Regions from separate parts of the Collimonas rhizosphaerae genome, predicted to be linked through region 2. Evidence: predicted binding sites of a transcription regulator. Region 2 holds the regulator's gene; the other holds the start of a gene.

Region 1 (15,346 bases), on a different contig from region 2:
ATGCGATCGACCTGTGCCTCAAGATAGCCGACGCGGTGAAGCAGCAATTGAAACTGCAGCAATTGAATATCGCGTATGTTCCAGTGACGTCATCTAATCGCATTGACATGATCGCAAGCGGAAAAATCGACCTGGAGTGCGGGTCAACCACCAACAATGCAGAGCGGCGCAAGCAGGTCGGCTTTACCATCGCGCATTTCATGGCGTCGTCGCGGATGCTGGTGCGGACCGAAGACAAGATCAAGAACTGGCCGGACCTGCGCGACAAGAAGGTGGTGACGACCAAGGGGACGACCAGCGTCAAATCCCTGGTCGACCGGGGCCAGGTCCGCTCCCTGAACATGACCATACTGGAAGGACGCGACCACAACGAATCGTTCAAGATGGTGGAAGACAAGGCGGCCGATGCGTTTGTGATGGATGACGTGCTGCTGTACGGATTGAAGGCTACCGCCAAGGATCCCGCAGCGTACGCGATTGTCGGCGAGCCTTTGACAACCGAACCTTACGCTATCATGCTGCCGAAAGGCGATACAAACTATAAAGCTGTGGTCGACCGTGAAATGGGCCGCATTATCCACGATGGCGAAATCAACAAGTTGTACACCAAGTGGTTCCTGAGTCCGATTCCGGCAAAAAATAATCTCGTGTTGAACATGCCCATGGGCTATCTTTTCAGGGAGTCTTTACGCTTCCCGTCGGACCAGGTTGGCAACTAAAGTAATCAGAATTGACTGTAATTTTTAATTTATGCAAAGGTGGAGACAGGCATTTTCGGAGGAGAAGTAAGAATAATAAATAAGCATGAGTTTAAGTCTGCTGCTGAGGCAGTGAGTTTGTTAAACTATACAGATAATTTTTTTACGGGAGTTGTTATGATGTCATCGAAATTAGTTGTCGCTTTGGTTGGCTTGGGAGTAATGGTTGGCTCCGTACAAGCACAAGAACTGACCGGAACACTCAAGAAAATCAAGGATACCGGCACCATCACCCTGGGCGTGCGCGATTCGTCCATTCCATTCTCTTACCTTGATGACAAACAATCGTATCAGGGTTACTCGATCGACCTGTGCCTGAAAGCTGCGACCGCCATTCAGAAACAGCTCGGCATGACTGCCTTGAACGTCAAGATGGTTCCAGTGACTTCGGCGACCCGCATTCCGCTGATCTCCAACGGCACCATCGACCTGTCCTGCGATTCCGCCACCAACAATGCAGAGCGTCAAAAGGTCGTTTCCTTTGCGCCGACCATGTACGTGACCGCGAACCGTATCCTGGCCAAGAAATCGTCCAACATCAAGACGCTGGACGACCTCAAGGGCAAGACCATCGTTTCCACTTCCGGCACGTCGAACCTGAAGCAAGTCACGATCCTCAATGGCGAGCGCAACCTCGGCATGAACATCCTGGCCGCCAAAGACCATGCTGAAGCGTTCCTGATGGTGGAAACCGGCCGCGCAACAGCGTTTGTCATGGACGACATCCTGCTGGCGTCGCTGGCGGCAAGCTCCAGAGCGCCTGCCGACTACGAAATCACCAAGGAAGCCTTGTCGGTTGAGCCGTACGGCATTATCGAACGCAAAGACGACCTGCCATTCAAGAAAGCGGTCGACACTGCGCTGAGCAATGTCTACACCTCGGGCCAGATCAACGACATCTACGCAAAATGGTTCCTGAAGGCGATTCCGCCGAAGGGCATCAACCTGAACGTGCCAGTCAGCCCAGAGCTGAAGGCTGCGTTTGCCAAGCCAACCGATTCGGGTGATCCGGCTGCCTATGCTGCCGTCCCTGAAGCGCAAAAGCAATCGCTGAAGTTGAAGAAAAAATAAGATAGGCGATAAGAACGGAACGGGAGGCGCAAGCCTCCCGTTTTGTTTCTGAAATTGAATTGCTGCGCCGCACAATAGGCGCTTGCCGATTGCTGGCGCAGCAATGGAGATTTGAGTAATAGAGGGGACTTAATATGCATTACAACTGGAACTGGGGCATCTTCTGGCAAGAGTCTCCCGACGGTGTCAGCACTTACATGGACACCTTGCTGGCCGGCCTGAAGTGGACGCTTGCGCTGTCCGCATCGGCCTGGATCATGGCGCTGATCATCGGTACGGTGATCGGTACGATCCGTACCATGCCGAACAAGTGGGCAGTACGCGTGGCCAACGGCTACGTTGAATTATTCCGCAACATCCCGCTGATCGTGCAGATGTTTCTCTGGTATTTCGTGATGCCGGAAATCGTCCCTGCGGGCGTCGGCAACTGGCTCAAGAGCCTGCCAAATGCATCATTCATCACCGCCTTCCTGGCGCTGGGTTTTTTTACGTCGTCGCGGATTGCCGTACAAGTCTCCGCTGGCATTAATGCACTGCCCCGTGGCCAAAAGCTGGCGGGTACTGCACTTGGTCTGACGTTGCCACAAACATATCGCTACGTTTTGCTGCCGATGTCGTTCCGGATCATCATCCCGTCCCTGACCAACGAATTCGCAGCAATCATCAAGAACAGCTCGGTCGCACTGACGATCGGCCTGGTGGAACTGACCGCCGCTACTTATTCGATGCGTGAATTTACCTTCCAGACTTTCGAAGCTCTCACCGGCGCTACCGTGATCTACGTGATCATCTCGGCGATTGCCTTGCTGCTGGCGCGCTGGCTTGAAAAAGCGATCGCGATTCCAGGTTTCATTGCTGCCGGCAGCGCTAACACGGGAGGTCATTAATCATGTTTTCGAATTTCGATTTTGACGTCATCCAGCGCTCCTGGCTCTACCTGTTCACCACCGGCATGAAGTTCACGCTGACGCTGACCTTGGTGGCGATGATAGGCGGCATCCTGTTCGGCACCGTGCTGGCGATGATGCGCTTGTCGCACAACAAGACGATTTCACTGATCGCCACCAGCTACGTCAACCTGATCCGCTCGGTGCCGCTGGTGCTGGTGATTTTCTGGTTCTACTTCCTGGTGCCGTACATCGGCGCCTGGATTATCGGCGCATCGCAGCCGGTGCAGGTCGGCGCATTCTCGTCGGCATTGATCACGTTCATCTTGTTTGAAGCAGCTTATTATTGCGAAATCATGCGTTCCGGGATCCAGTCGATCCCGCGCGGCCAGGTTTCTGCCGGCTATGCGCTGGGCATGAATTACTGGCAAATGATGGGCAATGTGGTGCTGCCGCAAGCGTTCCGCAACATGATCCCGATCCTGCTGACCCAGACCATCGTCTTGTTCCAGGACGTTTCGCTGGTCTATGTGCTGGGCTCGGTGCCGGACTTCGTTACTGTCGCATCCAAGATCGCGCAGCGCGACGGCCGCCTGGTGGAGATGTACATGTTTGTCGCCGTGGTGTACTTCGTGATGAGCTTCGGCTTGTCGTCGCTGGTCAAGAAGCTGCAGCAAAGGGTTGCGATTATTCGATAATTGTTCGACAAGATCCAGGCCCGGCCCAAGGAAGGGGCGGGCCTGGACTGCAAAACAGAATTCAGGAATTAGGAGAAATACTCATGATTAAGCTTAACAACGTCAGCAAATGGTACGGCCAATTTCAAGTCCTGACCGATTGCACCACGCAAGTGGCCAAGGGCGATGTGGTGGTGGTGTGCGGACCGTCGGGTTCCGGTAAATCGACGCTGATCAAGACCGTCAACGGCCTGGAGCCGTTCCAGAAGGGCGAGATCACGGTCGATGGCGTTTCGGTCGGCGACCCCAAGACCAACCTGTCGAAACTGCGCGCGCGCATCGGCATGGTGTTCCAGAACTTCGAACTGTTCCCGCACATGTCGATCCGCGAGAACCTGACCATCGGCCAGGTCAAGGTGCTGGGCCGCAGCCAGGACGAAGCCAATGAAAAAGGCTTGAAGTACCTGGACCGCGTCGGCCTGATTGCACAGAAAGACAAGTTCCCTGGCCAGCTGTCCGGCGGCCAGCAGCAGCGCGTGGCGATTGCCCGTGCGTTGTCGATGGATCCGATTGCGATGCTGTTCGACGAACCGACTTCAGCGCTCGATCCGGAAATGATCAATGAAGTGCTGGATGTGATGGTCGGCCTGGCGCAAGAAGGCATGACCATGATGGTGGTGACGCATGAAATGGGCTTCGCCAAGAAGGTCGCCAACCGCGTGGTGTTCATGGACAAGGGCCTGGTGGTGGAAGACTGCACCAAGGACGAGTTCTTTGGCGCGCCGCGTTCCGACCGCGCCCGCGATTTCCTGGCCAAGATCATTCACTGATCGCTGCGTTTTGCGCGAGGCAAGAAGCCGCTCCGGAGCATATCCGGGCGGCTTTTTTGTTGCCTGGTTGCCGGGCGCGGAAGGGCAGGCGGGGAGCATCCGGCGAGGCGCCGCCCCCCGGCCTGCGGTAAAATGACGCTCATCCGAACCCCCGCCGCACCATGCTAGCCACCAAACCTTACCTGCGCAGCCTGAAACTCAATCCCGAGCTGGCGGTCGATTATGATGTGTATCCCTTCAGCATCCCGGCCGTGCGCGAACTGGAGCAGATCGATTTTCATCCTGACGTCACGTTCCTGGTCGGCGAAAACGGCGCAGGCAAATCGACCTTGCTGGAAGCGATTGCGGTTGCCTGGGGGTTTAATGCGGAAGGCGGCACCAGGAACGCGAATTTCTCTACCGCCGAAGCGCATTCCGACCTGTATCGCTACATACGGACAGTGAAGAGCTTCAAGCGGCCCCGGGCCGGCTATTTCCTGCGCGCCGAAAGTTTCTTCAACCTCGCCACCTACGAGGAAAACATGGATGACGGACAGCATCCATCCTATGGCGACAAGGGGCTGCACCGGCAATCGCATGGGGAGTCTTTCCTGGCGCTGCTGCAAAACAAGTTCCAGCCTGACGGTTTTTACATGCTGGATGAACCGGAAGCAGCGTTATCGCCCAACCGCCAGCTGGCGGCGCTGGCGATTATCCACAAGCTGGCGCAAAATCGCAGCCAGTTCATCATCGCCACCCATTCGCCTATCCTGCTGGCTTATCCCCACGCCAGGATTTACCTGCTGGACCAGAGCGGCCTTGCCGAGACCCGCTACGAAGACACCGAACACTATACGACCACGCGCCATTTCCTGAACAATCCGGCAGCCATGCTGGAGCGACTTTTTGCAGAAGAGAATGAACATGACTGATGCCTTGACCGACACACTGACCATCACCCGTCCCGACGACTGGCATTTGCACCTGCGCGACGGCGTGGCGCTGGCCGCCGTCTTGCCGCATAGCGCGCGCCAGTTCGCCCGCGCCATCGTGATGCCTAACCTGAAGCCGCCGGTGACCACCACTGCGCAGGCGGCAGCCTACCGCGAGCGCATCCTGGCAGCCTTGCCGCAGGAGCTGGCGTTCGAGCCGCTGATGACCCTGTACCTGACCAACAATACGCCGCCTGACGAGATCCGGCGCGCCAAGGACAGCGGCTTCGTGCACGCCGTCAAGCTGTATCCGGCCGGCGCCACCACCAATTCCGATGCCGGCGTAACGGACCTGGGCAAGTGCTACAAGACACTGGAAGTCATGCAGGAGCTCGGCATGCCGTTCCTGGTGCATGGCGAAGTGACCGATCCTGCAATCGATATCTTCGACCGCGAAGCGGTTTTCATCGATCGTGTGATGCAGCCGTTGCGGCGCGACATGCCGGAACTGAAAGTGGTGTTCGAGCACATCACCACCAAGGACGCCGCCCAATACGTCGAGAGCGCAAGCGGGCCGGTGGCGGCCACCGTCACGGCGCATCACCTGCTGTATAACCGCAACGAAATCTTCAAGGGCGGCATCCGGCCGCATTATTATTGCCTGCCGGTACTGAAGCGAGAAGAGCACCGGCAAGCATTGGTGCAGGCAGTGGCGTCGGGCAGCACGCGCTTCTTCCTCGGCACCGATTCAGCCCCGCATCCGAAGGGTTTGAAAGAGCACGCCTGCGGCTGTGCCGGCTGTTATACCGCGCTGCATGCGATGGAGCTGTATGCGCAGGCATTCGACCAGGCCGGCGCGCTGGACAAGCTGGAGGCGTTCGCCAGCTTCAACGGCCCCGATTTCTACAATCTGCCGCGCAACCAGGGCACGGTCACGCTGGAGCGCCAGTCGTGGACCTTGCCGGCGGAATTGCCGCTGGGCGAGACTACCCTGGTGCCGCTGAACGGCGGCGAGACGATAGATTGGCAACTGGCGTAGGGTCATTTAACACCTCCGCTTTTTACCTTTTGCATCGACATGGTGCGATTTTTGCTTGCTTGAATGGCAGGAACGGATAAAACCGGCCTTCCATCCTGTCTAACCGTAGCTCACCGATTCGCCTTCGGATCCAGGTTCAAGCATGCAAAGTCTACGTATCGTTGTTGTCAATCCGGTCGCCATCGAGGGTGACGACGATCCCGCGTTCGAGGCGCAAGCCGCGCGCGGCAAGGCTTTGCGCATCGGCTTGCTGGAGGCCGGCTACAACATAGTCGCTTCACTTCCGGCCGACCTGTACCTGCCAGAGAGAATTGCCCAGTTGCAACCAGACATGGTCATCATCGATGCTGAATCCGATGCGCGCGACGTGCTTGAGCACGTGGTGATCGCCACACGCGATGCGCGCCGCCCGATCGTCCTGTTTACCGAGGATGCAAAAACTTCCAGCATGGATGCGGCGATGGCGGCCGGTGTCTCCGCTTATATCGTGGCCGGCCTGCAGACGGCGCGCATCAAGCCGGTGCTGGAGGTCGCTCTGGCGCGCTTCCGGCAAGAGCAGAAGCTGCTGGCGGAGCTGTCCGACACCAAGCTGAAGCTGGCCGAACGCAAGTTGCTGGACCGGGCCAAGGGTTTGCTGATGGATCACCATAAGCTGACGGAGCAGGAGGCATATCAAAAGCTGCGGCGGCTGGCGATGGACAAGAACCTCAAGCTGTCCGAAGTGGCGCAACGCATTATCGACGCTGCCGACCTGCTGGGCTGACCAGGCCGTGAACTGGACGCGCGGTTGCCGCGAGCTGGTTTGGTGCATTGCACAAGGCCGGTGCGCTTTTTGAGCGGAAAACCGGCACGGTCCTGCATTTCCCCCGGTAAAAATCCCTGGCACGTGGTTTGCATAGTCCATTTCAGGCGCCAACGCTGGCGCTGCTGGAATCGGCTAACGGCGGCCGTTTCCGCATAAGACAAAGGTGTCTTTCCGCATGGCTTGTCCAGCGCGGGATGACGCCTTTTTTGTTGCCGGAAACAATCTGGAGCCATGCGATGGAAGCAAGCAATGCACTGCAGCTAAACACCCCGGACACGCCGAACACGCTTGTCGACGGCAAGCGCCGTCAACTATTACAGACCGCGACTCTCGCGGCAGGAGCCAGCATGTTAGGACTTTCCAGCACCGGTGTTTGGGCCGCAGGCTCGGACAAGCCGGAAAAAACCGAGGTCAAGATAGGCTTCATCCCGCTGACCGATTGCGCGTCGGTGGTGATGGCGTCGCTGCTCGGCTTTGACAAAAAATACGGCATCAAGATCATCCTCAGCAAGGAAACCTCATGGGCCGGCGTGCGCGACAAGCTGGCCAACGGCGAACTCGACGCCGCGCATGTGCTGTCGGGCTTGATCTACGGCGTGCAGATGGGTATAGGCGGCCAGAAGAAAGACATGGCGATCCTGATGGGGCTCAACAATAACGGCCAGGCCATCACGCTGTCCAAGAAGCTGGCCGACAAAGGCGCTGTGGACGGGCCGTCGCTAGCCAAGCTGATGGCCAGCGACAAGCGCGAATATACATTTGCCCAGACCTTCCCGACCGGCACCCACGCCATGTGGCTGTACTACTGGCTGGCCGTCAACGGCGTCAATCCGCTCAAGGACGCCAAGGTGATTACGGTGCCGCCGCCGCAGATGGTGGCCAACATGCGGGTCGGCAACATGGACGGCTTTTGCGTCGGCGAGCCTTGGGGCCACCGGGCGATCGTCGATGGCATCGGCATTACCGCCATCACGACCCAGGAAATCTGGAAAGACCATCCGGAAAAAGTGCTGGGCACTACCGCCGAGTTTGCCGCCAAGAATCCGAACACCTGCCGCGCCTTGATCGCTGCCGTGCTGGAAGCGGGGAAATGGATCGATGCTTCGCTCGCCAACAAGAACAAGATGGCCGAAGCGATCGCCGACAAATCGTATGTCAACACCAGCAAGGACGTGATCGACCAGCGCATCATGGGCCGTTACCAGAACGGCCTGGGCAAGACCTGGGACGATCCGAACTACATGAAGTTTTACAACGACGGCCTGGTCAATTTCCCCTACCTGTCGGATGGCATGTGGTTCATGACGCAGCACCGGCGCTGGGGTTTGCTGAAAAGCGACCCGGACTACCTGGCGGTGGCCAAGTCGGTCAGCCAGATCGCGCTCTACAAGGATGCGGCGGCGATGACAAACACGCCGCTGCCGAAAGACCCGCTGCGGAGCTCGAAGCTGATGGACGGCACGGTGTGGGACGGCAGGAATCCGCAAGCCTATGCCGCATCTTTCAAGATCCGTGCATAAATAAATCCAGACGTTTATGAACCGCGATTTATTGGAGAGTCACTATGAGCGCAATCATGGACACGGCGGCAAATGCCAATCGCCAGGCGGCAGCAATGGATAGCAAGGCAACCGAGGTTGTGGCTGAAGCCGCGGTCGCCGCTCCGCGCCCGCTGCCGAAAATGAACCGCCGCAGCAGCATGCCGTCCTGGCTGATGAGCATCGTTGCGCCGTTGCTTGGCCTGGCGTTCCTGGTGCTGGTGTGGCAGATCATCGCGATGAGCAACAGCCAGTTTCCGACGCCGCTGCTGACCTTGCAGGAAGCGCTCAAGCTGTTTGCCGATCCGTTCTACCGGACCAGCCCTAACGACCAGGGCATAGGCTGGAATATCCTGGCTTCACTGCAGCGGGTCGGCGTCGGCTTCGGCCTGGCGGCGCTGGTGGGGATTCCCCTGGGCTTCATGATCGGCCGCTTCAAGTTCCTCTCCAGCATGTTCGGTCCCATCATCAGCTTGCTGAAACCGGTATCGCCGCTGGCCTGGCTGCCGATCGGCCTGCTGGTGTTCAAGTCGGCCAATCCGGCGGCGATCTGGTCCATCTTCATTTGCTCGATCTGGCCGATGATCATCAACACTGCTGTCGGCGTGCAGCGGGTGCCGCAGGATTACATGAACGTGGCGCGCGTGCTGAACCTGTCGGAATGGAAAGTCATCACCAGGATCCTGTTCCCTTCGGTATTGCCGTACATGCTGACCGGCGTGCGGCTGGCGATCGGCACTGCCTGGCTGGTGATCGTCGCCGCCGAAATGCTGACCGGCGGCGTCGGCATCGGTTTCTGGGTCTGGGATGAATGGAACAACCTCAACGTGCCGCACATCATCATCGCGATAGTAGTGATCGGCGTGGTCGGCCTGGTGCTGGAGCAATTGCTGGTGGCTCTGGCCAAGGCGTTTACCTATGAGCAAGTATCGAACTAACTGACATCGGGGAAAACATGGAACAGCGCGACGCCAAATTCATCGATATCCACCAGGCTGAAATGGTGTTCAGCACCAGCAAGGGCCAGTTCCACGCACTGCGCGACATCAACCTGACGGTGCGCAAGGGCGAGTTCGTGACCTTGATCGGCCATTCCGGCTGCGGCAAGTCGACCCTGCTGAACCTGATCGCCGGTTTGCTGCTGCCGAGCGACGGCGTGCTGATTTGCGCCGGCCGTGAAATCGGCGGACCATCGCCGGAACGGGCGGTGGTGTTCCAGAACCATTCGCTGCTGCCCTGGCTTACCTGCCACGAAAATATCTATCTCGGCGTGGAGCGCGTGTTCGCCGCCACCGAAAACAAGAGTGCCTTGAAGGAGCGCACCAAGGCCGCGCTGGCGATGGTGGGATTGACGGCGGCCGGGCAAAAACGCCCGCATGAAATTTCCGGCGGCATGAAACAGAGGGTCGGCATCGCCCGCGCTTTGGCGATGGAGCCCAAGGTGCTGCTGATGGACGAACCGTTCGGCGCGCTGGACGCCTTGACCCGCGCCCATTTGCAGGACGAGCTGCTGAAGATCGTCGCCAAGACCGGATCGACGGTGGTGATGGTGACCCACGATGTCGATGAGGCGGTGCTGCTGTCCGACCGCATCGTGATGATGACCAACGGTCCGGCCGCCACCATCGGCGATATCGTGCAGGTGAGGCTGGCGCGGCCGCGTGAACGCGTGGCGCTGGCGCAGGATCCTTTGTATGCCGAGTACCGGACCTCGGTGCTGGAATTCCTGTATCGCAAACAAGCCCATCCGGCCGCGCAGGCGGCCTGAGGGAAACCAGGAACCTATGATGAAACCGCAAGGTAAAGTGATGCTGGTCGGCGCCGGACCAGGTGATCCGGACCTGCTGACGCTGAAGGCTGCCAGGGCCATCGCGCAAGCCGATGTGCTGCTGGTGGACGACCTGGTCAATCCCGAAGTGCTGGTGCATGCGCAAGACAGCGCACGGGTGATCCATGTCGGCAAGCGCGGCGGTTGCCAGTCGACCTCGCAGGAATTCATCGAACGCCTGATGGTGCTGGAAGCGCAGGCAGGCCATTGCGTGGTGCGCCTGAAAGGCGGCGACCCCTATCTGTTCGGCCGCGGCGGCGAAGAGCGCGCGCATTTGCAGCGGCAAGGGGTGGCGGTCGAAGTGGTGCCGGGCATTACCAGCGGCATGGCGGCCGCGGCCAGCATCGGCATTGCGGCGACGCATCGCGACCATAGCCAGGGCGTGATTTTCGTGACCGGCCATGGCAAGAGCGAGAGCGCCCAGCCGAACTGGACGGCGCTGGTGGCGGCCGGCATGACGCTGGTGGTGTACATGGGAGTGGCCCGCTGCGCGCAGTTGCAGCGCAGCCTGCTGCAGGCCGGCATGGCCGCAACCATGCCGGTGGCGGTGATCCAGTCGGCGACCTTGGCTACGCAGGCGCAACTGCTGACCACTCTCGCGCAGTTGCCGCAAGCCTTGCATGACAGCGGGCTCGGCAGCCCCAGCATTATCGTTATCGGCGAAGTGGTGCGTTGCGCCGATGCTGTCGCCAATATCGGCCTGGACAATTTGCAGCGGGCAGTGGGCTGAGCCGCATGCGCGCGAGGTAAAATGCGCGGCAAATGCCTACTCCTGCCGCCCTCGTCGATTGGTCACAACCCTGGCTCAAGCCGTTTCACCTGCTTGGCCAGCGCCTGAGCGTCGCCGATGACTGGCGGCAGGCATTGAATACGGCCGCCCGAGAGCGCGACATCCGCAACTACCAGGGTTTGCCGGTCAGCTTTGTGGCACAGGCCGAGCTGCCTGCGGCGACCGCCTACGAGTCATTTATCGGCAGCAGCGGCAAAGTGCCGACCCGCGACAATCTCCACGATTTCCTGAACGCCTTGATCTGGCTGTCGTTCCCGGCCGTCAAGGCGCGCCTGAATGCGCTGCAGGCCGCCGAGCTGGCCAAGGCCGGGACCGTCTCCGGCAGCAGCAAGCCGCGCGGCGCGGCGCGCGATGCCGCCACCATCTTTGACGAAAATGCCGCCTTGCTGCTGGTGCCGGACAATGCCGCGGGGCAGTCGCTGAGCGCCGCATTGCGCCAGCACCAATGGCAGCAGGTGTTTATCGAGCAAGGCGCCATGTTTGGCGGCGCAGCCGAGGTCTGGCTGTTTGGCCACGCCTTGCTGGAAAAACTGGTGCAGCCATACAAGGCGATAACCGCGCATACCCTGGTGCTGCGCGTGCCGGAATCTTATTACGGGTTGAGCGATAACCTGCGGCGCGAATGGATCGACCGGCACGTTGCCGCCGAGCTGGCGCAGCAAGACGCGCTGATCGGCCGCCTGACGCCGCTGCCGGTGCTCGGCGTGCCGGACTGGAGCCAGGGACAGGACCAGGCTTTTTATGCCGACGCCGCGGTGTTCCGCCCCAAGCGCGGCAATTGAAGCCAGCCTGATAAAATCCACCTACCTAATTTTAAAAGTGATTCTTCGCATGCTATTCCTGGACAGAGCCATCGCCGATTTCGACAACGCCTTGCGGGTGATCACCGGACAAGCGTCGGCTTCGCGCCCGAATCCGGCGCTGCAGGCGGCCGACGGTGTGCTGGATGCGGCCGAGCAGCGCCACAGCGCCGGCCTGATGCGGGTCAATCACGTCGGCGAAGTCTGCGCGCAGGCGCTGTACGACGCCCAGGGCCGCTTCGCCCAAGGCGATCCGATCAAGCAGCAATTTGCCGCGGCGGGCAGGGAAGAGGAAGACCACCTGGCCTGGACTGCGGAACGCCTGCGCGAGCTGGGTTCGCACGTCAGTTTGCTCAATCCGCTGTGGTATGCCGGATCCTATGCGCTAGGAACGCTGGCGGCGCGCCTGGGCGATGCCCGGAGCCTGGGTTTTGTGTCGGAAACCGAGCGCCAGGTTGAGGCGCATCTCAGCAGCCACCTGGAACAGCTGCCGCTGCAGGACGCCAAGTCGCGCGCTATCGTCGAACAGATGCGCGACGATGAAATCGCCCATGGCGAGGCGGCGCGGTCGCTGGGCGCAGCCGAAATGCCGCGCCCGGTGCAAAAGGTGATGCAGGCGATGTCGAAAGTGATGACGACGGTCGCTTACCACATTTGAGGCTAGGCTTCGGCGGCCGCTTCGGCCAGGTCGTCGACGATCTCGAAGGAATGGGTGATCGCGGCGGTTTTTTCCAGCATGATCGAGGCTGAGCAGTATTTTTCGTGCGACAGCTTGATTGCGCGCTCGACCAGGTTGGGTTTCAGGTTGCGGCCGCGTACGGTGAAATGGAAGTGGATCTTGGTGAATACCTTGGGTTCCGTTTCCGCCCGTTCCGATTTCAGCGTGACGTCGCAGCCGCGGATATCCTGGCGGCTTTTGCGCAGGATCAGCACGACGTCGTAAGCGGTGCAGCCGCCGGTGCCGGCCAGCACCACTTCCATCGGGCGCGGCGCCAGGTTGCGGCCGCCGCCGTCAGGGGCGCCGTCCATCGCCAATACATGGCCGGAGCCGGTTTCTGCCAAAAATGTCATGCCGGACGAACCGGTCCAGCGAACTGTGCATTCCATATGATCTCGTGGGAAGTGGTTGTGTCGCAATATTCTAACTGCTCTTGACGGATGTAGCCTGGACGGGAGCGGGTTGGCAAAAAGAAAACGGGGCCATGTTTTTGGATGAGCCCGCGATTCTTTACCTTGCGATGCACCATTCTGTTTGCTAAGATCAATCTAACGGTTGCGGAATTGATTTCCGGCAATTGACGCCATGTCTCCTCCACCCTCCACAGGAGTGGATTTAAACCCGATGCCCAAGTGCGCAGTTCGGGTTTTCTTTTATCCGCAAGAGCGGCAGCCGGCGCATCGGCAAGCTTATTTACAACATCGCATAGCGCAAACGGCGATTTTTTTCAATCAATTTGACGCCAAGTCCTTGAAAAGGCTATAATTTACGGCTTTTCCGTTTGCTCAGGAAAAGATAACAAGGAAGAGTCTGTCGCTGACGCAGGACGAAGCCCCGGTCTAAAAGCCGGTTTTCGATAGCGGCGGAACCACCATTTGAGCGAATTAAACTAGTTAGGAAGTCAACATGAAAACTTTTTCCGCTAAGGGCCATGAAGTCCAGCGTGATTGGTTCGTGATTGACGCGACGGACAAAGTCCTCGGACGTGTTGCCAGCGAAGTGGCACTCCGACTGCGCGGCAAACACAAACCGGAATTTACTCCGCACGTTGATACCGGCGATTTCATCGTCGTCATCAATGCAGGCAAACTGCGCGTCACTGGCGCCAAGGCAACCGACAAGACGTACTTCCGTCACTCCGGTTACCCAGGCGGCATCTACGAAACAAATTTCCAGAAAATGCAACAGCGTTTTCCAGGTCGTGCGCTGGAAAAAGCGGTCAAGGGCATGCTGCCTAAGGGTCCGCTTGGCTACGCCATGATCAAGAAGCTCAAAGTGTACGCAGATGGCACCCATCCGCACACTGCGCAGCAACCTAAAGCACTTGAACTCTAAGGAATAGACATGATCGGTAACTACAATTACGGAACCGGCCGTCGCAAGAGTGCAGTGGCTCGCGTCTTCATCAAGTCCGGCTCCGGCCAGATCGTCGTCAACGGCAAGCCAGCGAATGAATACTTTTCGCGCGAAACCGGCCTGATGGTGATTCGCCAGCCACTGGAACTGACCAACCATGTCGAAACTTTCGACATCAAGGTCAATGTCAGCGGCGGCGGTGAATCCGGCCAGGCTGGCGCAGTTCGCCACGGCATCACTCGTGCACTGATCGACTACGATGCAACTTTGAAATCGGAGCTGTCCAAAGCCGGCTTCGTTACACGTGATGCACGTGAAGTTGAGCGTAAGAAGGTCGGTCTGCGCAAGGCACGCCGCGCAAAACAATTCTCCAAGCGCTAATCTACGCTTTCAGAATATCGAAAAGCCGCCAGGTTTGCGCCTGGCGGCTTTTTGCCATTTGCCGGGTCGTTTGTTGCGCTCTTTATCAAAAGGTAACATTGGGAAAAGCACTGCAGCGCCTGTGCCTTCAAGGAATTTCCGATTTCAATGTTAAGCCTCCTCAACGATTCATTGGCTGATAAAATAGCCAGCTCTTGGCGGCAATTTACCCAAGGCACCGGGTCCAACATCGTACGGTTTCCATATCGGGTTTGAAAAACCGGATTGGAAAGATGTACAGCTCCATGCAAGGAAAAGAAATGATCAAAGTCGGGATTGTGGGTGGTACGGGTTACACCGGAGTGGAGCTGCTGCGTTTGCTGGCAAGCCATCCGCATGCGCAATTGCAGGCGGTGACTTCGCGCAAGGAAGACGGCATGCCGATCGCCGACATGTATCCGTCCTTGCGCGGCCGCGTCGCGCTGGCGTTTTCTGCGCCGGAAAAAGCCAAGCTGACCGAGTGCGACGTGGTGTTTTTCGCCACCCCGCACGGCGTCGCCATGGCGCAGACGCCTGAATTGCTGGCCGCCGGCGTCAAGGTGATCGACCTGGCCGCCGATTTCCGCCTGCAGGACACCGCGGTGTTCGAGAAATGGTACAAGATGCCGCACAGCTGTCCCGAGCTGCTGAAGGAAGCCGTGTACGGCTTGCCGGAACTGAACCGCGCCGCCATCAAGGAAGCGCGCATCATCGGCAATCCCGGCTGTTATCCGACCACCATGCAGCTCGGCCTGGCGCCGTTGCTGAAGGCTGGCGTGGTGGATGCTTCGCACCTGATCGCCGATTGCAAGTCGGGCGTATCCGGCGCCGGCCGCAAGGCTGAAATCGGCTTGCTGTTCTCGGAAGCCAGCGACAATTTCAAGGCCTACGGCGTATCCGGCCACCGGCATTCACCGGAAACGCTGGAGCAGCTCGGCA
Region 2 (15,346 bases):
TGGATTTACCGCGCAACAAACTGATCGTGATCACCGGCCTGTCCGGCTCCGGCAAGTCGTCGCTGGCGTTTGACACGCTGTATGCGGAAGGCCAGCGGCGCTATGTCGAATCGCTGTCTTCCTACGCCAGGCAATTCCTGCAGCTGATGGAGAAGCCGGATGTTGACCTGATCGAAGGCTTGTCGCCGGCGATTTCGATCGAACAGAAAGCCACCTCGCACAATCCGCGCTCCACCGTCGGCACCGTGACCGAGATTCACGACTACCTGCGCCTGCTGTACGCGCGGGTCGGCACGCCGTATTGCCCGGACCATCCAGAGAAGCCGCTGGCGGCGCAATCCGTGTCGCAGATGGTCGATGCGGTGCTGGCGATGCCGGACGACACCAAGCTGATGATCCTGGCGCCGGTGGTGGCCAACCGCAAGGGCGAGCATGTCGACCTGTTCGAACAGATGCAGGCCCAGGGTTTTGTGCGCTTCCGCATCCAGAGCGGGACCGGCACCGCCAAGATTTACGAAGTCGACGACCTGCCCAAGCTGAAAAAAACCGAGAAGCACACCATCGACGTGGTGATCGACCGCCTGAAAGTCAAAGCCGATACCAAGCAGCGCCTGGCGGAAAGCTTCGAGACCGCATTGCGGCTGGCCGAAGGGCGCGCGATTGCGCTGGAAATGGACAGCGGCACCGAACACATGTATTCCAACAAGTTCGCTTGCCCGATCTGCGGTTATTCGCTGCAGGAGCTGGAGCCGCGCCTGTTCTCTTTCAACAACCCGATGGGCGCCTGCCCGGAATGCGACGGCCTGGGCCATATCGAATTTTTCGATCCAAAACGCATCGTCGCCTTCCCTAACCTGTCGCTGGCCAGCGGCGCGGTCAAGGGCTGGGACCGGCGCAACCAGTTCTATTTCCAGATGCTGACCAGCATCGCGGCGCACTATGATTTCGACATCGACGTGCCGTTTGAAAAACTGCCGGAAAAGGCCCAGCAAGCCGTGCTGTACGGCTCCGGCCGGGAAACCATTCCGTTCAGCTACGTCAACGAACGCGGCCGCACGGTGATCAAGGAGCACACCTTTGAAGGCGTGGTCAACAACCTGCAGCGCCGTTATCGCGAAACCGATTCGATGGCGGTCAAGGAAGAGCTGGCCAAGTTCATCAACGAAAAAGAATGCCCGTCCTGCCACGGTGCGCGGCTGCGGGTCGAAGCGCGCTTCGTCAAGGTCGGCAACGGCAAGCAGGAAAGAGCCATCTATGAAATCGCGGCGACGCCGCTGCGCGAAACCCTGGCGTTCTTTGAGAAACTCAAGCTGACCGGCGCCAAGAAGGAAATCGCCGACCGCATCATCAAGGAAATCGTCTCGCGCCTGACTTTCCTGAATAATGTCGGTCTCGATTACCTGTCGCTGGAACGCAGCGCCGACACCTTGTCCGGCGGCGAAGCGCAGCGGATCCGGCTGGCCTCGCAGATCGGCTCCGGCCTGACCGGCGTGATGTACGTGCTGGACGAGCCGTCGATCGGTTTGCACCAGCGCGACAACGACCGCCTGATCGAAACCTTGCGCCATCTGCGCGATATCGGCAACAGCGTGCTGGTGGTGGAGCACGACGAAGATGCGATCCGCACCGCTGACTATGTGGTCGACATGGGCTTGGGCGCGGGCGTGCACGGCGGCGAGGTGATTGCCGAAGGCACGCTGGAGCAGATCCTCAAGAACAAGAAGTCGCTGACCGCAAAATACCTGAACGGCACGCTCAAGATCGCCGTGCCGAAAACGCGTACGCCGGCCGATCCCGACCGCCAGTTCATCATCACCGGCGCCACCGGCAACAACCTGAAAAACGTCACGATGAACTTGCCGGTCGGTTTGCTGACCTGCGTTACCGGCGTTTCCGGCTCGGGCAAGTCGACCCTGGTCAACGATACGCTGTACCACGCCGCCGCTCGCCACCTGTACGGCTCCCAAGCCGAGCCGGCGGCGCACGAATCGATCGGCGGCCTGGAACATTTCGACAAGGTGATTTCGGTCGACCAGGCTCCTATCGGCCGCACGCCGCGTTCCAATCCTGCGACCTACACCGGCTTGTTTACACCGATCCGCGATCTGTTCTCGACCGTGCCGATGGCCAAGGAACGCGGCTACAACGCCGGCCGTTTCTCGTTCAACGTCAAGGGCGGCCGCTGCGAGGCCTGCCAGGGCGACGGCGTGATCAAGGTCGAGATGCACTTCCTGCCAGATGTGTATGTGCCTTGCGACGTGTGCCACGGCAAACGCTACAACCGGGAAACGCTGGAAGTGCATTACAAGGGCAAGAGCATCACCGAGGTGCTGGGCATGACGGTGGAAGAAGCCTATGAATTCTTCAAGCCGGTGCCGGTCATCGCCCGCAAGCTGCATACGCTGCTCGATGTCGGCCTCGGCTACATCCGCCTTGGCCAGAGCGCGACCACCTTGTCCGGCGGCGAAGCGCAGCGGGTCAAGCTGTCGCTGGAGCTGTCGAAGCGCGACACCGGCCGCACCTTGTATATCCTGGACGAACCGACTACCGGCTTGCACTTCCATGACATCGACCTGCTGCTGAAGGTGATCCATCGCCTGCGCAACCAGGGCAATACCGTGGTCATCATCGAACACAACCTGGATGTCATCAAGACCGCGGACTGGCTGATCGACCTCGGGCCGGAAGGCGGCGCCGGCGGCGGCCGCATCATCGCTACCGGCACGCCGGAGCAGGTGGCGGCAAACCCGGCCAGCGTTACCGGCAAATACCTGGGACCTTTACTGCAAAAAAAATAAACAGCCATTTCATATCGACGGCCGCCTTGGCCTGGGAGCAGCAGCACCCGGGCCCGCGCTTCGTCAATGGATGCGATAAACGAGATAACCATGTCTACCCACACCACTCCGGCGCTGTCCGCAGCGCAAATCGACGCCTTTGAAAAAGACGGCTACCTGATCCTGCCGCGCATGGTGCCGGCTGCGGATTGCCAACTGATGATCGCCACCGCCAATGCACACCTGGCGCAGGCGATAGCGCCGCTGGAATACGAAGCTGAAGTCGGTTATGCCGGCGCGCCGAAATCGCTCGACAGCGCCGGCGGCCGCACCGCGCGCCGCTTGCGCAATGCCTACCAGCGCCACGACAGCTATCGCGCCTGGGCCGGCAATCCGCAGCTGGTGGCGATGCTGGAACTGCTGCTCGGCGAGCCGGCATGCCTCACCTTGTCGCACCATAACTGCGTGATGACCAAGCACCCGCATTTCGGCACCGCCACCGGCTGGCATCGCGATATCCGCTACTGGTCGTTCCCGCGCAACGAGCTGATCTCGGTCTGGCTGGCGCTCGACAGCGAGAACCAGGACAACGGCGGCCTGCGCTTCATTCCCGGTTCGCACCGCTTCGATATCAAGCCCGAGCAAATGGATGAGCTCGATTTCCTGCGCCCGGAAGTGGCGGCAAACCAGGCCTTGTTTGCGCAAGGAAAAGCAGTGGAACTGCAGCAAGGCGACGTGGTGTTTTTCCATAGCGGCCTGTTCCATGCCGCCGGACGGAACAATACCGAAGCGGTCAAGCAATCGGTGGTGTTTGCCTATCACGGGCAAAGCAACCAGCCGCTGCCCGGCAGCCGCTCCGCCGCTTCCGAAAATATCCTGCTGAGCCATTGAAGCTCGCCTTCAGCGTACAGCCGCCATGCTGCGCATAGCCATCGTCGGCGGCGGCACCGCGGGCGCCGCCAGCGCCCTGTTCCTGGCCCGCGCCGGCCACCAGGTCACCTTGTTCGAACGCGTGGCGCAACCCACCGCGGTAGGCGCCGGCATCTTGCTGCAGCCGACCGGCATGCACGTGCTGGCGGCGCTTGGCCTGCTTGACACCATCCTGGAACACGGCGCCCGCAACGACCGCCTGTTCGGCACCACGGCCGGCGGCCGCACCGTGCTGGATGTGCACTATCGCCACCATGATCCGCAATCGTTCGGCCTCGGCCTGCATCGCGGCGCCTTGTTTTCCGTGCTATGGCAAGCGGTGCAGATAGCGGGAATCGCAGTCCGCAGCGCGACCGACATCACCCGCATCCAGCAGTCGGGCGGCAAGACCTTGCTGTTTTCCCGCGACCCTGCACCAGGCAGCGTTGAGGCTGCCGCCGGCGAATTCGATTGCGCCGTCATCGCCGACGGCACCCGTTCGCAACTGCGGGCGGCGCTGGCGATTCCGCAAAAGGTCACGCCTTATCCCTGGGGTGCACTATGGGCGCTGGTGCCTGACGATGGCCTGACGCAGGGCGGACTGCGCCAATGGTTCCGCCATGCGCACCAGATGCTGGGCCTGATGCCTACCGGCTTTGCGTATAAGCAAATGGAAAGGCCGATACTCAGCCTGTTCTGGAGCCTGCGCGCGGACCGCCTGCAGCATTGGCAAGAGCAAGGACTGGAGGCTTGGAAGAAATCGGTGCTGGAGCTGGCTCCGGTTGCCACGGTCCTGCAACATATACAAAGCCCGGAGCAACTGACCTTTGCGCGTTATGCCGATGTGCAGATGCGGCACTGGCACGATGCGCGGGTAGTCTGCATCGGCGACTGCGCCCACGCCACCAGTCCGCAGCTGGGGCAAGGCGCCAACCTGGCGCTGGTCGATGCGATGACGCTGGCGGCCTGTTTTGCCGAGGCGCCGGTGGTGGAGCAAGCGCTGGCCCTGTATTCGCAGCGGCGGCGCACGCATCTGCGTTATTACCAGGGCGCCAGCAAGCTGCTGACGCCCTTTTTCCAATCCGATTCGCGCATCGCCAGCACCTTGCGCGACATCGCCCTGGGCCCGCTATGCGGCATGCCTATCGCGCGCCAGCAGATGGCGATGACGCTCAGCGGCAGCAAGACCGGCTGGCTGTTCGGCAAGCTGCGGCAACCGAAGTAACTATCGCGGCCTCGGCCGCTGTCAGGCCGGGTGCAGGTGGCGCGCTCTCACTAGCGCTTCCGATTTGCGCTTTTTCAGCCAGATGGCGATGCCGGTAATCATGAACAATAGCGGCAGGAAACCGAGGAAGGCGACCAGCATCTTACCCGGCAAACCCATGATCTGGCCGGTATGCAAACCGTATTGCACGCCGATGAAGGTATCGCCGGCCGAGCCTTTCAAGGGATCCAGCGAGCGCAGCACACGGCCGTCGGCAGCGTCGACAAATACGCGTACGCTGCCGCTGTCCTGGATATCGTCCGGCTTGCGCAGGCGGACCTGGTAAATGCCGTGTTTTTCGTCACGCGCGATGCGTGCCGGGGTGGCCAGCGGCAGGCTGGCTTGCGCCGAAGCCAGCGCCTGCTGCCAGCTGATCTGCCGCTTGTTCTCGGTAGCCAGCGATTTGGCGACTTCCTTGGGCGGCGGCGTCAGCGGCGACAGGCTGGAGACCAGCGGACGGGCAACGTCCGGCAGGTTCATCACGGCGCCGGTAAACGCGGTGATCACCAGCAGCACCCCGGCGACCAGGCCGACCGTACGATGCAAGTCATACATCAGGCGAAAACTGCCGGCGCCGCGCTTGATCGACAGCGCCTTGCCCCAGCCCTTGCGATGCCTGGGCCAGGCCAGCGCGAAGCCGATCAGCAGCGTCGCCAGCCATAACAGGCCGAGGCTGCCGGAAATGATGGCGCCGGGCTTGTCCAGCAGCAGGTAGCGATGCAGGCGGAACAGGAAAGGCATCAGGTTTTGCGGCGCCAGGCTGACTGCCTTGGTATTGCGCTCGCCGACCACGGCCGCCGTGACCGGATCGATAAACACCGTATCCACCGCCAGCTCATCGCTCGGCTTGCGCGGCCGCAGTTTTGCCTCGAGCGGCGCGCCAACGTCCGGCCCCATCGAGAAAAAGGCCAGCCGCGCGTGCGGGTAATCCTGCTCGACCCGGGTCACCAAGGCATCGATCGGCTGCTGCCGGTTGCCGCTGGAGCCGAGATGGTAGAACTGCGGATTGAGCCAGGCGTCGATGTCGTCGTTGAACGCCAGCGCGGCGCCGGTCAGGCCTGCCATGACAATATACAAAGACAGCAGCAAGCCGCTGTAGCGGTGCAGCTTGACCAGCCAATGACGTATTTCTTTTTTCACAATCACAAACCCGCTTACTCAAAGTTCGTATTGTAAATGTCGATTGAATGAGAATGGGTATTATTTCAAAAATCTTCGTCGCTGTGCTGGCTGGCGCTGCTCCAGGCTTGCAGCAAACGCCCTTCGGCGCGAGAGATGGCGTCGGCGGCGCCGCGCAAGACAACGATGTCTCCTGCCTGCAACACTGCTTCCGGCGTCGGCGCAATGCCGCTGCGGCCGCGCCGCAAGGCGGCGATCTCGGCGCCCATTTCCGGCAAGCCTAGCCAGGCCAGCGAGCGGCCGATGGCGCGCGCGCCTTCCGGCAAAGCCACCGAGTGCAGGCGCACCTGCAGGTGGTCGGCGGTATCCTGCGCATCGTCGATGCCGTGGAAAAACCCGCGCAGCGCGGCATAACGTTCGTCACGCGTCGCCTGCACCCGGTGCACCACCCGGCGCAAGGGCACACCCAGCATGACCAGCGCGTGCGAGGCCAGCATCAGGCTGCCCTCCAGCGCTTCCGGCACCACTTCAGTGGCGCCGGCGGCGCGCAGCTGGTCGAGATCGGTGTCGTCGTAGCTGCGCACGATTACCGGCAGGGCCGGCGCCAGTTCGCTGACATGGTGCAATACCTTCAAGGCCGAGGGTGTGCTGGCGTAGGTGATCACCAGGGCGGCGGCGCGATGGACGCCGGCCGCCACCAGGCTTTCGCGGCGCGAGGCGTCGCCGTAGGAGACATGCGCGCCGGCAGAGCGGGCGTCGCGCACGCGGTCGGGGTCGAGATCGAGCGCGTGGTAATCGATGCCCTCTTCTTCCAGCAGCTTGGCCAGGCTCTGGCCGCTGCGGCCGAAGCCGGCAATGATCACGTGCTTCTTGGTGGCCATGGTGCGCGTCGCGATCTGGGTCAAGGCCAGCGACTGCATCATCCATTCGCTGGAAGACAGTTTCATTACGATGGCGTCGGATTTGGCCAGGATGAATGGCGCCGCCAGCATCGACAACACCATCGACGCCAGGATCAGCTGGATCAGCAAGGGATCAACCAGCTGCAGGCCGCCGGCCTGGTTCAGCAGCACGAAGCCGAACTCCCCGGCCTGCGCCAGCGCCAGGCCGGTGCGCAGCGCGACGCCGGTGGATGAGCGAAAGATTTTCGCCAGCGCCGCGATCAGCACGAACTTGAGGAACACCGGGCCGATCAGCAGCAGCAATACCAGCCACCAGTGTTCAATCACCAGGCGCAGGTTGAGCAGCATGCCGACGGTGATGAAGAACAGCCCCAGCAGCACGTCCCGGAACGATTTGATGTCTTCTTCCACCTGGTGCTTGTATTCGGTTTCCGAAATCAGCATGCCGGCAATGAACGCGCCCAGCGCCAGCGACAGGCCGGCGCGCTCGGTAATCCAGGCTGCGGCCAGCGTGATCAGCAGCAGGTTCAGCATGAACAGCTCCTGCGAACGGCGCCGCACCACGATCTGGAACCAGCGCCGCATCAGCTTCTGGCCAAAGAACAACAGCAGCGCCAGCACCAGCACCGCCTTGCCGCTGGCCCAGGCCAGCGTCGCCAGCAGGTTGCCGTTATGCTCGGCAAGGGCCGGCACCACGATCAGCAAAGGCACCAGCGCCAGGTCCTGGAACAGCAGGATGCCGATGATGCGGCGGCCGTGTTCGCTTTCCAGCTCCATGCGTTCGGTCAGCAGCTTGGACACGATAGCCGTGGAAGACATGGTCAGCGCGCCGCCCAGGGCGAACGCAGCCTGCCAGCTGATATTGGTGAGCTGCGGCAGGATGACCGCCATCAGCCAGCTGAACAGCATGGTGGCGCCGATGGTCAATCCAACCTGCGCCATGCCCAGGCCGAACACGATATGCCGCATCGCCGTCAGTTTCGGCAGCGAAAACTCGAGGCCGATCGAAAACATCAGGAACACCACGCCGAATTCCGCCAGCGCGTGGGTGGTGGCGTTGTCTTCGGCAAAACCCAGCGCATGCGGGCCGATCAGGATACCCACCGCCAGGTAGCCCAGCATCGGCGGCAAATGAAAGCTGCGAAAAGCCACCACGCCCAGTACGGCGGAGCCAAGCAGCAAGATTGTCAGTTCTAGTCCGGTAAGCATCATTGGTAATTAATTATTTCAATATCAACACATTGTTGCAGCAACGCTAATGCGGGCAGAACTAGGGACAGATTAATTGAAGCCGATCGAGACTGGCAAGTTTTTTGCTTTAGGATTTCGTTTATACTTTCGGGATGAGTCTAACCGATACTAAAATTTTGTCCCAAACCCTGCCCAAGTCATTCGACGCCGGCCGTGCGCTGAAACTTGCTCGGAGCACCCTGCAAATCGAAGCCGATGCCATCATCGCCCTGAAGAACCGGGTTTCCGACGACGTCAACGATCCTTTTGCACAGGCGATTGCCTTGCTGCTCAACTGCAGCGGCCGGGTGGTGGTCTCTGGAATAGGGAAATCCGGCCATATCGCCCGCAAGATCGCCGCCACGCTGGCCTCTACCGGCACTCCAGCCCTGTTCATCCATCCGGCCGAAGCGGCACATGGCGACCTCGGCATGGTGACCGAGGACGATGCGTTCATCGCCATTTCGAATTCCGGCGAAACCGCGGAGCTGATGGCGATCGTGCCGATCATCAAGCGCATGGGCGCCAGCCTGATCGCGATGACCGGCAACCAGGACTCGGCGCTGGCGCAACTGGCCAATGTGCACCTGGATGTCAGGGTCGACCAGGAAGCCTGTCCGCTGAACCTGGCGCCGACCGCCAGCACCACCGCGACGCTGGCGATGGGCGACGCCCTGGCGGTGGCGCTGCTGGACGCGCGCGGCTTCCGCGAAGAAGATTTCGCCCGCTCCCATCCCGGCGGCGCGCTCGGACGGCGCCTGCTGACCCACGTGCGCGACGTCATGCGCAGCGGCGAAGCGATTCCGGCCGTGACCGCGGACGTATCGCTGTCGCTGGCGCTGCTGGAAATCACCCGCAAGGGCATCGCCATGACCGCCGTGGTGGATGAAAAATTCCATGCCATCGGCGTCTTTACCGATGGCGACCTGCGGCGGCTGATCGAACAGGTGCAGGATTTCACCAAGCTCACGATCGCCGACGTCATGCACGCCAACCCGCGCTCCATCGGCCCGGACCAGCTGGCGGTCGACGCGGTGCACATGATGGAGCAATTCCGCATCAACCAGCTGCTGGTCACCGACGCCACTGGCATGCTGGTCGGCGCGCTGCATATCCATGACCTGACGCGCGCCAAGGTAATCTGATGAATATCCAGGCCAAGCACGGCGACAGCACCAACCTCGCCGACCTGACAGCGCGCGCAGCGCGGGTGCGCCTGATGATTTTCGACGTCGACGGCATCCTGACTGACGGCGGCCTGCTGTACGGCGCCGACGGCGAACAGCTCAAGCGCTTTAACGCGCTCGACGGCCACGGCATCAAGCAGTTGCAGCAGAGCGGCGTCGCCACCGCCATCATCAGCGCGCGGCAGTCGGCGATCGTCAGCCGCCGCGCCAGCGACCTTGGCATCGCTCATGTGCAGCAAGGCGTACATGACAAGCACGCGGCATTTGTCAAATTGCTTGCACAGCTGGGACTGGCGCCGGATGCCTGCGGCTTTATCGGCGACGATGTGATCGACTTGCCGATCCTGTCGCAGGTCGGTTTTGCGGTCAGCGTTCCCAACGGCCATCCCGATGTCCGCAGCCGCGTGCACTATGTCACCCAGGCCAGCGGCGGCCACGGCGCCGCGCGTGAAATCTGCGACCTGATCATGCAGGCGCAAAATACCTACGCAGCGACGCTGGCGTCGTACCTGCGCACCACACCGCAGGACATTGCATGAAAAACCTGCGCTCCACCTACCGCTTCCGCTTCCTGCTGCTGCTGATATTGTTCATCTTGCTGGCGCTCGGCAGTTTCTGGCTGGTGCAGGTGATGCACCAGAATACCGAAGACCTGCTGCCGAAGGCGGCGCGCACCGAACCCGATTATTTCGTCGAGCATTTCAATTACGTGCAGATGTCGCCCACCGGGCAGCCGCGCTACAACATTTCCGGCGACCGGCTGACACATAATCCAGGCGACGATTCGTTCGATGTGCAAAAGCCGCTGATCCACAGCCTGGACAAGGAAAAACCGCCGATGAACCTGCGCGCCGACCGCGGCAAGATCGAAGACAACAACAGCAAGGTGCATCTGTACGGCGACGTCAATGCGGACCGGCCGAAGACGCCGCAGGCCGACAATTTCCACTTGAAATCCGAATACCTGCTGCTGCTGCCCGACGACGACGTCATGCAGTCCGACAAACCGGTGGAGCTCACGCTGGGACAATCGGTATTGCATGGCACCGGCATGGATTTCAATAATTCCACGCGTGTACTGAAACTGTTCAGCAAGGTCCACGGCGTGTTTCCGCCCAAACCTCGCTGATCCAGGCAAACAGGCCATTTTATGCACACCGTTCTATCCTTTATCCAGGATTTTTCATGAAACGACTATTTTTCATATCCCTGCTGTTGCTTAGCGCCATAGGCGTGGCGCATGCAGAAAAAGCAGACTCCGAAAAACCGACGCTGATCGATTCCGACCAGCTCACCTATGACGACGTCAAGCAGGTCAATGTCGCTACCGGCAACGTGGTGCTGACGCGCGGTACGCTGCTGATGAAAGCCGACCGCGTGGTGGTGACTACCGATCCGTCCGGCTACCAGTTCGCCACCCTGTACGCAGATCCCGGCAAGCTCGCCACGTTCAAGCAAAAACGCGACGGCGGCCCCGACCTGTGGATCGACGGCCATGCCGAACGCATCGAATACGACGGCAAGACAGAAATCACCAAGCTGTTTTCCAAGGCGCAGATGCGCCGCCTGCAAGGCGACAAACCAACCGACGAAGTGAACGGCGAATTCATTTCCTACGACAGCCGCACTGAATTCTATTCGGTCAACAATACCGTCAACGGCAACAGCCAGGCAGGCGCCGGACGCATACGCGCCGTCATCCAGCCGCGCCCGAAAGCTCCGCAATGACAGCTCCCAGCACCCTGATCGTCAAAGGCCTGCAGAAAAGCTACGGCGCGCGCCAGGTAGTCCACGACGTGTCGCTGACAGTGCATTGCGGCGAAGTGGTCGGCCTGCTGGGCCCCAACGGCGCCGGCAAGACTACTTCTTTCTACATGATCGTCGGCCTGGTGCCGTCGGACGGCGGCGAGATCGACCTCGACGGCGTCGACATTTCACGCTTGCCTATCCACCGGCGTGCAGTGCTCGGCCTGTCGTACCTGCCGCAAGAGGCATCGGTGTTCCGCAAGCTGACGGTGGAAGACAATATCCGCGCCGTGCTGGAACTGCAGCGTCCCAACGGCAAGCCGCTCACCAAGGCTCAAATCGACGAGCAGCTGCAGAAGCTGCTGCACGAGCTGCAAATCGAAAAGCTGCGTGAAAACCAGGCGCTGTCGCTGTCGGGCGGTGAACGCCGGCGGGTCGAAATCGCCCGCGCGCTGGCCACCAATCCCCGCTTCGTCCTGCTGGATGAACCGTTTGCCGGGATCGATCCGATCGCCGTGATCGAGATCCAGCGCATCGTCCGCTTCCTCAAGGAACGCGGCATAGGCGTGCTGATCACCGACCACAATGTGCGCGAAACACTGGGCATCTGCGATCGCGCCTACATCATCAACCAGGGCAGCGTGCTGGCCAGCGGCAGTCCGGACGACATCATCGCCGACGAGTCGGTGCGGCGCGTATACCTGGGCGAGCATTTCCGCATGTAGCTTCATCGAGATATGCCCGAACGGTCGGGGGCAAGGGAATGCGCCGCGCTGCGGCAGCCTGCCCCGAATAAAGAAATACCAGTGAATTGTCTGCACGGAAGCCATGAAACAATCACTCCAGCTACGCACCTCGCAGCATCTTGCGCTGACACCTCAGTTGCAGCAGTCTATCCGGCTGCTGCAATTGTCCACGCTCGAACTGCACCAGGAGCTGGAACAGATCCTGTCGGACAATCCCCTGCTGGAGCGGGTCGACGACCCGCTCGACAATTCCGTACGCTTGCTGGCGGACGGCGCCATCAGCGGCACCGCGTCGACCATGGATGCCCCGGTGGGCGACAGCGAAGTGAGCAGCTCGCCGAGCGAAAGCGAAACCGGGCTGGACACGCCGCCGGCCGCCGAGAGCGGCCCGGAAAGCGGCGACAGCGAATGGAGTTTCGACGATGTCGCGCGCAGTTCAAAAACCCCGGATGACGAAGATGCGCGGCCGCAGCTGGAAGCCCACGAATCCACCTTGCGCGAACATCTGCTGCAGCAGATGCGCGAAACGCTGCACGACTTGCGTGACCGCGCCCTGGTCGAGCTGACCATCGATGCGCTGGACGACAACGGCTACCTGGAAGAATCGCTGGAAGAAATCCTGGAGCGGCTGCCGCCGGAACTGGAAATCGCCATCGAGGAATTATCGACGGCGCTGAAGATGGTGCAGAGTTTCGACCCGGCAGGCGTCGGCGCCCGCAATGCGGCGGAATGCCTGAGCTTGCAGATCAGGCGTTTTATCAAAGTGCCATTTGTCACGCGCCGGCTTGCATTGGCGATCGTGCAAGATCACCTGATGCTTTTTGCGCAACGCGATTTCAATAAAATCAAGAAGGCGCTCGATTGCGACGACGAAGACCTGCGCGAAGCGCAGGCAGTCATCAAGCAGTGCAATCCGCACCCCGGCGCGCCGTTCGCCGCCAACACTTCCGACTACGTCGTGCCCGACGTGATCGTCAGGCGCAGCAAGCAGGGCTGGCAGGTCATGCTCAACAATGACGTCATGCCAAGGCTCAGGGTGAATGTCCTGTATGCCAACATTCTGAAGCAAAGCAAGGGCGACGGCGCGCTCACTTCGCAGCTGCAGGAAGCCAAGTGGCTGATCAAGAATATGCGGCAGCGCTTCGACACCATCCTGCGCGTGGCGCAAGCCATCGTGGAACGCCAGAGGAATTTCTTTTCGCACGGCGCGGTGGCCATGCGGCCGCTTGTGTTGCGTGAAATAGCTGATACACTGGGACTACACGAGAGTACTATTTCTCGTGTAACCACTCAGAAATACATGCTCACTCCCCACGGGATGTTTGAACTGAAGTATTTCTTCGGCAGCCATGTTGCTACTGAGGCAGGTGGAGAGGCTTCCTCAACGGCAATCAGGGCACTCATTAAGCAATTGATAGGAGCGGAAGATACAAAAAATCCTTTCTCTGACAGCAAGATTGCCGACATGCTTGCGGAACAAGGTATGGTGGTAGCCCGCCGCACCGTCGCAAAATATCGCGAAGCACTGAAAATTCCGTCTGTTAATTTACGCAAGGCCTTGTAGTTCTTCTGGTTTGATTGTAAAGCTTACCCTTGCTGTGTCCAGACGAAGCGGGTTTCATTGGTTCTTGCCAGGACTGTCTGTTTTCGGACCGTCCGCCTAAAGATCCTGCGTATCCAGCTCCGGACCGCCAGCAATATTCTTGATAGGAGCGCTGTATGAACTTCACCATCAGTGGGCATCACCTCGAGTTAACCCCTGCCATTCGCGAATACGTACAAAGCAAACTAGAGCGTATCAAACGCCATTTCGACCAGGTCATCGATATCAGCGTGATCCTGACGGTCGACAAGATTACTGAAAAAGAAAAACGCCAAAAAGCGGAAATCAACCTGCGCGTAAAAGGAAAAGATTTGCATGCCGAAAGCATTGCCCACGATCTTTACGCCGCCATCGACGCCCTGATCGACAAGCTCGATCGCCAGGTGATCAAATACAAGGACAAGATGCAAGACCACCAGCATGATGCCATCAAGCACCTGCCGGAAGAACTCCCCGCCGCGACCTGATCCGACCTGCGCGAGCTGTGTGGCTCGCGCCAATAAATGAACAAGGGCGCAGTCAATGCGCCCTTTGTTATTGTCAAACCATATTATTGTTTATCGCTGCGGCGCGTCCTTATTTCAATGCGCCGAACACCTTGCCGATAATCGCGCTGCCGGCGCCGACCGGATCCTGCCGTATCGCTTTCTCTTCGTCGCCGATGATGGTGTACAGGCCGTCCAGCGCACGCTGCGTGACGTAACCTTCAACGGTGCTTTGCTGGGCTGGCACCATGCCGGTCTTGCCGACTTGCCCCATGACCGAATTGTATTGCGCCGACAAGCCGTTGCGGTCGGTCACGCCTTTGACGATAGGCAGGAATTTCTGGCCCAGTTGCGCCGAAGTCTTTGCCTTGAAGAAGTCTGTCACCGAAGTATCGCCGCCGGTCAGGATGTTTTTTGCATCCGTCACCGACATCGATTTCACTGCATTCAACAGCAGCGGCTTGGCCAACGGCACTGCCTGTTCCGCGGCATGGTTCATCGACACCACCAGGTCGTCCAGTTTCTGTCCCTGGCCGGTCATCCTCAAGAGCGGCATGGCTTTATCGAGCACGCTGGGCAAGCCGATCTTGACCTTGTCGTTGTTCAGGAAGCCATTCTCGACGCCCAGTTTGGACACCGCGACATCCGCGCCTTTTTGCAGCGCAGCTTTCAGGCCGCTGCTGGCGTCCTGGTTGCTCAAGTCGCTTAAGGACAAGGCAAGCGCGGCGGAAGCGGTTACTGCCAGGGTCAGGGTCACTGCTGTTTGGTATACGCGGCGCATAACGATCCTCATGAAATGATTGGAAAACGACAAAGTCTACCCTAACTTGTTGCGTTTAGAGCAAGGGACCGGAAATCCCTGTGGTACGCATGTCAGAGATGGCCTTCGTCTACCAGGAACAAACGCCTGTGCTCGCGTATCGCGTAACGGTCGGTCATGCCGGCGATGTAATCGGCGATCGCGCGCGCCTGCGGGCTTGCTCCGGCCGTGCCGGGCTGGCCCAGCTGATAGTCGGGCGGCAGCAAGGTCGGCTCGGCGCTGAAACAGGCATACAGTTCGGCGACGATGCGGCGCGCCTTGGCCGTCATGCGATTGACCAGGTAGTGGCGGTACAGGTTTTCGCGCAAGAAGCGCTTCAGCAGCGCTGCCTGTTGCGCCATGCCGTCGGAAAATGCAATCAGGGGCGGCGCATTGCGCACCTCGTCAACGCTCTGCAGGCGGGCATCCAGGATGCGCTGCTGCGAGGTCTGGATCAGGTCGGTGATCAAGGCGTTGATCATGCGCCGCACCGTTTCATTGATCGCGCGGCGCCCGCCGAGGCCAGGGTACAGCCGCTCGACCTCGCGGCTGTGGGTTGCATAAAAATCTATCTGGTTC

The links. Region 2 encodes sigma-54, which starts transcription at its own class of promoters, with help from an activator protein. Its sites were predicted from a motif close to TGGCANGNAANCTGCTTT; they were not measured.
Region 1: a site for sigma-54 is predicted at 6,214-6,231, ahead of V8G57_RS15030 (ANTAR domain-containing response regulator). Genes of this name have one in related genera too.

Annotation. Positions count from the first base shown of each region.
Region 1 covers NZ_JBANDC010000009.1:211,431-226,776, reverse strand. Annotated here, with positions in the region: gene V8G57_RS15065 (amino acid ABC transporter substrate-binding protein) at 1-719, shown strand, start outside; gene V8G57_RS15060 (amino acid ABC transporter substrate-binding protein) at 876-1,829, shown strand; gene V8G57_RS15055 (amino acid ABC transporter permease) at 1,964-2,716, shown strand; gene V8G57_RS15050 (amino acid ABC transporter permease) at 2,719-3,414, shown strand; gene V8G57_RS15045 (amino acid ABC transporter ATP-binding protein) at 3,498-4,223, shown strand; gene V8G57_RS15040 (AAA family ATPase) at 4,385-5,134, shown strand; gene pyrC (dihydroorotase) at 5,139-6,173, shown strand; gene V8G57_RS15030 (ANTAR domain-containing response regulator) at 6,316-6,936, shown strand; gene V8G57_RS15025 (CmpA/NrtA family ABC transporter substrate-binding protein) at 7,326-8,498, shown strand; gene ntrB (nitrate ABC transporter permease) at 8,660-9,454, shown strand; gene V8G57_RS15015 (ABC transporter ATP-binding protein) at 9,472-10,284, shown strand; gene cobA (uroporphyrinogen-III C-methyltransferase) at 10,304-11,074, shown strand; gene V8G57_RS15005 (DUF3025 domain-containing protein) at 11,107-11,916, shown strand; gene coq7 (2-polyprenyl-3-methyl-6-methoxy-1,4-benzoquinone monooxygenase) at 11,966-12,592, shown strand; gene V8G57_RS14995 (OsmC family protein) at 12,595-13,041, opposite strand; gene rplM (50S ribosomal protein L13) at 13,559-13,987, shown strand; gene rpsI (30S ribosomal protein S9) at 13,997-14,389, shown strand; gene argC (N-acetyl-gamma-glutamyl-phosphate reductase) at 14,689-15,346, shown strand, end outside.
Region 2 covers NZ_JBANDC010000004.1:272,528-287,873, forward strand. Annotated here, with positions in the region: gene uvrA (excinuclease ABC subunit UvrA) at 1-2,798, shown strand, start outside; gene V8G57_RS07585 (phytanoyl-CoA dioxygenase family protein) at 2,889-3,668, shown strand; gene V8G57_RS07590 (FAD-dependent oxidoreductase) at 3,694-4,911, shown strand; gene V8G57_RS07595 (PepSY-associated TM helix domain-containing protein) at 4,933-6,090, opposite strand; gene V8G57_RS07600 (monovalent cation:proton antiporter family protein) at 6,156-8,180, opposite strand; gene V8G57_RS07605 (KpsF/GutQ family sugar-phosphate isomerase) at 8,315-9,346, shown strand; gene V8G57_RS07610 (KdsC family phosphatase) at 9,346-9,927, shown strand; gene lptC (LPS export ABC transporter periplasmic protein LptC) at 9,924-10,517, shown strand; gene lptA (lipopolysaccharide transport periplasmic protein LptA) at 10,574-11,116, shown strand; gene lptB (LPS export ABC transporter ATP-binding protein) at 11,113-11,859, shown strand; gene V8G57_RS07630 (RNA polymerase factor sigma-54) at 11,963-13,444, shown strand; gene hpf (ribosome hibernation-promoting factor, HPF/YfiA family) at 13,600-13,950, shown strand; gene V8G57_RS07640 (DUF4197 domain-containing protein) at 14,060-14,749, opposite strand; gene V8G57_RS07645 (deoxyguanosinetriphosphate triphosphohydrolase) at 14,842-15,346, opposite strand, start outside.